Regions from separate parts of the Kitasatospora sp. NPDC056138 genome, predicted to be linked through region 2. Evidence: riboswitches for the same ligand, from Rfam matches in the RefSeq annotation. Region 2 holds a riboswitch; the other holds the start of a gene.
What was found. Region 2 has a riboswitch for glycine ahead of gcvP (aminomethyl-transferring glycine dehydrogenase). Riboswitches for the same ligand answer to the same signal wherever they lie in the genome.
Positions count from the first base shown of each region.

Region 1: it holds a riboswitch for glycine, as region 2 does, so the genes downstream of both, gcvT (glycine cleavage system aminomethyltransferase GcvT) here and gcvP (aminomethyl-transferring glycine dehydrogenase) in region 2, are expected to answer to the same signal.

Region 1 covers NZ_JBHJVK010000003.1:253,292-255,742, forward strand. Annotated here, with positions in the region: gene gcvH (glycine cleavage system protein GcvH) at 1-332, opposite strand, end outside; gene gcvT (glycine cleavage system aminomethyltransferase GcvT) at 429-1,547, opposite strand; glycine riboswitch at 1,718-1,822, opposite strand; gene ACFC1R_RS04025 (enhanced serine sensitivity protein SseB C-terminal domain-containing protein) at 2,052-2,451, shown strand, end outside.
Region 2 covers NZ_JBHJVK010000011.1:14,379-16,829, forward strand. Annotated here, with positions in the region: gene ACFC1R_RS10275 (DUF2382 domain-containing protein) at 1-358, opposite strand, end outside; glycine riboswitch at 581-688, shown strand; gene gcvP (aminomethyl-transferring glycine dehydrogenase) at 923-2,451, shown strand, end outside.

The sequences.
Region 1 (2,451 bases), on a different contig from region 2:
TCGACGGTGTCGGTGACGCGGAGCTTGTAGAGCCAGGCACCCGTGAAGGGCTCGCTGTTGACCAGGGCCGGGTCGTCGATGACGGCCTGGTTGATCTCCACGATCTCGCCGGAGGCCGGGGTGAACAGGTCGCTGACCGACTTGGTGGACTCCAGCTCGCCGACCGACTCGCCCGCGGTCACGGTGGTGCCGACCTCGGGGAGCTGGACGTACACGATGTCACCGAGGGCGGTGGCGGCGTGCTCGGTGATGCCGACCGTGGACACGCCGTCCTCGGCGGCGGTCAGCCACTCGTGCTCCTTGCTGTACTGCAGGTGCGTGGGGTTGCTCATGGCGTCATTCTCCAGGATCGCAAGAGGGTAGGGCGAAGCCGTCCGCTGAACGGACCGGACAGGCGGGGATGGTGAGACGGGCGGCCGTCGGGAGGGTCAGCGGGCGCGCTTGTAGAAGGGCAGCGCGACGACCTCGACCGGCTCGTGCCTGCCGCGGACGTCCACCGCAACCGCGGTGCCGGGCACGGCGTTTGCCGCGTCCACGTACGCGATGGCGATCGGCTTGCCCAGGGTGGGGGAGGGGGCGCCGGAGGTGATCCGCCCGATCACGGTGCCCTCGGCGTCGACCACGTCGTACTCGGCGCGCGGCACCCGCTTGCCCTCGGAGACCAGGCCGACCAGCTTGCGCGGCGGGTTGGTCTCGGCCTCGGCGGCGGCCTGCTCCAGCGCCTTGCGGCCGACGAACTGCCCGTCGTTGCTGGTCTTGTCGAAGCGGACCACCCGGCCGAGCCCGGCGTCGAAGGGGGTCAGCTCGGTGGAGAGCTCGTGCCCGTACAGCGGCATGCCGGCCTCCAGGCGCAGGGTGTCCCGGCAGGACAGGCCGCACGGGAGAAGGCCCTTGTCGGCGCCGGCCGCGCTGAGCGCGGTCCACAGGTGCTCGGCGTCGGCGGGGGCGCAGAAGACCTCGAAGCCGTCCTCGCCGGTGTAGCCGGTGCGGGCCAGCCAGACCTGGCGGTCCGCCACGGTGGCGGGCAGCAGCGCGTAGTACTTGAGGCCGGGCAGGTCGGCGTCGGTGAGCGAGGCCAGGATGCCGTTCGCCTCCGGGCCCTGGACGGCGAGCAGCGCGTAGGCGTCCCGGTCGTCGCGGACCACGGCGTCGAAGGAGGCCGCGCGCTCGGTCAGCGCGTCCAGCACCACCTGGGCGTTGGAGGCGTTGGCGACCACCATGTACTCGTTCTCCGCGGTGCGGTAGACGATCAGGTCGTCCAGGATCCCGCCGTCCTCGCGGCAGATCATGGTGTAGCGGGCGCGCAGCACGCCGAGCGCGGAGATGAAGCCGACCAGCGCGTGGTCCAGCAGTTCACCGGCCTGCGGGCCGGAGACGGTGATCTCGCCCATGTGCGAGAGGTCGAAGAGACCGGCCTTGGTGCGGACCGCGACGTGCTCCTCGCGCTCGCTGCCGTAGCGCAGCGGCATGTCCCAGCCGGCGAAGTCGGTCATGGTCGCACCGAGGGAGCGGTGCAGGGCGTCGAGCGCGGTGTGACGGAGGGACACGGCGGAACTCCTTGGCTGGGCACTCAGGGGTGCCCGTGCTGCGTACGGGCACACGGGGGTGGAGTCTCCCCGTCTGTCGTCACAACCTGAGAGCTTCACCGCTAACCAAGGATGGCGGCTTGCACCGTGGGTGGGCGCACGGCGCGGCCGTGTCCACTTTCCAGATGTGCCTCGCCCGCGCGGTAGGGGTGCCTGAGAGATTCCGGGGAGGACTTGCTCCTTCGGCGCCGGCCCGTGCCCACGAGGGGCACTCCGGACTCTCCCGCGCGGGTTCGAACGGCCTGTATGAAGTTGGGCGCTGTGTATGAGCGCGCTCATCATGGCATGCCCGGCGGCCTCGCGGGGAGAGGGGTCGGACATCTCCTCCGCAGGCGGTGGCCGTTCACCCTTGTGCGCCGGGGCGCTCGGTGCCCGGCCCGGGTCCCGCTACCCTTCTCGCAGCGGCGGAGACCGGGCCGACCTGGTCAGGTCGGTGGGCCGGTCAGGTTGGAGGGGCAGGGGCGGATGAGCTACCCGGCGGGCGAGACGCAGGCATGGGCCGGGCCCGGTGCGGCCCCGACGGGCGGCGGCTGGCCCGCCAACGAGCTGGAGCAGGTGCTCACCGCCGCGCTCGGCGACCCCGGCGCGACCGCCAGGGTGGTCGAGGTGCTGGCGCGCAGCCAGGTGTGGATCCCGCTGCCGGCCGGTGCCGACCCGCAGGGCTCCTCGCTGGACCTGCCGACCATCGAACTGGCCGGTGCGCCCTATGTCCCGGTGTTCTCCTCGCAGGAGCTGTTCCTCCAGCACGCCCCGGGGATGCCGTTCGCTATTGCCCCGGTCTGGGAGTTCGCCCGGGGGCTGCCGCTGGGCATCGGCATCGCGGTCAACCCGGAGGCGCCGGTGGGCATCCCGATCCCGCCCGAGG
Region 2 (2,451 bases):
CGGCCTTAGAGGTGCCGTTGGCGGTTGCCGCCACCGGGGGAGCGCCCGCCGTGTCCAGGCCGTAGTAGCGGTAGAGCTGGAGTTCCTGTGCGGGCGAGAGGTGCTGTCCGACGCCGAAGTCGGGCGAGTCCTTGATCAGTGACTTGTCGTACGGGACCTTGAGTTCCTCGCCCGAGAACTCGCTGGTGGTCAGCGGGACGAAGGCGTCCCGGCCGAAGATCCCGGTCCGCACCGCGGCCCACTCGGGCTCGCCGGTCGCGTCGTCGAGATAGACCTCGTCGACCGTGCCGATCTTGTCACCGTTCCGGTCGACCGCCTTGTGCCCGATCAGGTCCCGCGGATCGATATCGGTCTGCACGCTGTCCTCCAGTGCACGTGCTCCTGGGACGTTCCGTCAGGGGGCGGTCGGAGGAGCTGTCCATCCGCCACTTCACACGAAAAGCCATCAATCGGGCAGCGGCTACCCGGAGGCACCCGTACGGGAGCGGGCGGGTCGTGCGGGGTCGTTCGCATCCGTTCGGATCGGTCCGGTCCGGCCAGTGATCCGGAGGGCTTCCGCTGGTACCCTGGGCGCGACCGCCGAGCCTGCTCGGGAGAGTCCCCGACCCACCGTGAACTGCGGGAACAGGGGCGCCGAAGGAGCAAACCCTCCCCGGAATCTCTCAGGCATCCGTACCGTGTGGGCTAGGTCACTCTGGAAAGCAGGGCAGGGCTGTTGGCGCGGGAGCCGGCGGCACCACCCTCACCGACGGTGCAAGCCGATGGATGCCCCCGGGCCTCCCGCGCGGCGAAGCTCTCAGGTCCCGATGACAGAGGGGGAGGCCTGTCGGGTTCGCGCGCACTCGGCCCACCGCTCCCACAGCGGCGGAGCCCTACGGCGTGCGTACCCCCGCCGGTCCGTGACCAGGAGGCCTCGACCCCCATGAACGCCCAGCCGACGCTCGCCGAGCTTGAGCAGGCCAGCCCCTTCGAGACCCGCCACATCGGCCCCGACGCCGCCGCCCAGGACAAGATGCTGGCGCAGGTCGGCTACGGCTCGCTGGACGAGCTGTCCGACGCCGCCGTGCCGGACGCCATCCGCAGCCTCACCGCGCTCGGTCTGCCGGCCGGCCGCAGCGAGGCCCAGGTGCTCGCCGAGCTCCGTGAACTCGCCTCGCGCAACCAGGTGCTGCAGCCGATGATCGGCCTCGGCTACTACGGCACCTTCACCCCGCCGGTGATCCTGCGCAACGTGCTGGAGAACCCGGCCTGGTACACCGCCTACACCCCGTACCAGCCGGAGATCTCCCAGGGCCGCCTGGAGGCGCTGCTCAACTTCCAGACCCTGGTCTCCGACCTGACCGGGCTGGCCACCTCCGGCTCCTCGCTGCTGGACGAGGGCACCGCCGCCGCCGAGGCGATGGCGCTGGCCCGCCGGGTCACCAAGGTCAAGGGCGGCGTCTTCCTGGTCGACGCCGAGACCCTGCCGCAGACCATCGCGGTGATCAACACCCGCGCGGTGCCGACCGGTGTCGAGGTGGTCGTCGCCGACCTGTCCGGGGGCATCCCGGCCGAGATCGCCGAGCGCGGCGTCTTCGGTGTGCTGCTCCAGTACCCCGGTGCCTCCGGTGTCGTCCGCGACCTCACCCCGGTGATCGAGCAGGCGCACGGCCTGGGCGCGGTCGTCGCCGTCGCCGCCGACCTGCTCGCGCTCACCCTGCTGAAGTCCCCCGGCTCGCTGGGCGCCGACATCGCCTGCGGCACCTCGCAGCGCTTCGGTGTGCCGATGGGCTTCGGCGGTCCGCACGCCGGCTACCTGGCCGTGCGCGCCGAGTACGCCCGCAACCTGCCCGGCCGCCTGGTCGGCGTCTCGGTGGACGCCGACGGCAACCGGGCCTACCGCCTGGCGCTGCAGACCCGCGAGCAGCACATCCGCCGAGAGAAGGCGACCAGCAACATCTGCACCGCCCAGGTGCTGCTGGCCGTGATGGCCTCGATGTACGCGGTGTACCACGGCCCCGACGGCCTGGCCGACATCGCCCGCCGTACCCACCGCTGTGCCGCCGCCCTGGCCGAGGGCCTGAAGGCCGGGGGCGTCGAGCTGGCGCACGCCGAGTTCTTCGACACCGTGACCGCCCGCGTCCCGGGCCGGGCCACCGCGGTGGTCGACGCCGCCCGTGTCAACGGCATCAACCTGTTCCAGGTCGACGCCGACACCGTCTCGATCTCCTGTGACGAGACCACCACCCGCGAGCACCTGGCCGCGGTCCTCGCCGCCTTCGGCGTCGAGGGCGTCGAGCTGGACGAGAGCGCCGACGCGCTGCCCGCCGCGCTGCTGCGCGAGGACGAGTACCTCACCCACCCGGTCTTCCACAGCCACCGCTCGGAGACCGCGATGCTGCGCTACCTGCGCCGCCTCTCGGACCGGGACTACGCGCTGGACCGCGGCATGATCCCGCTGGGCTCCTGCAC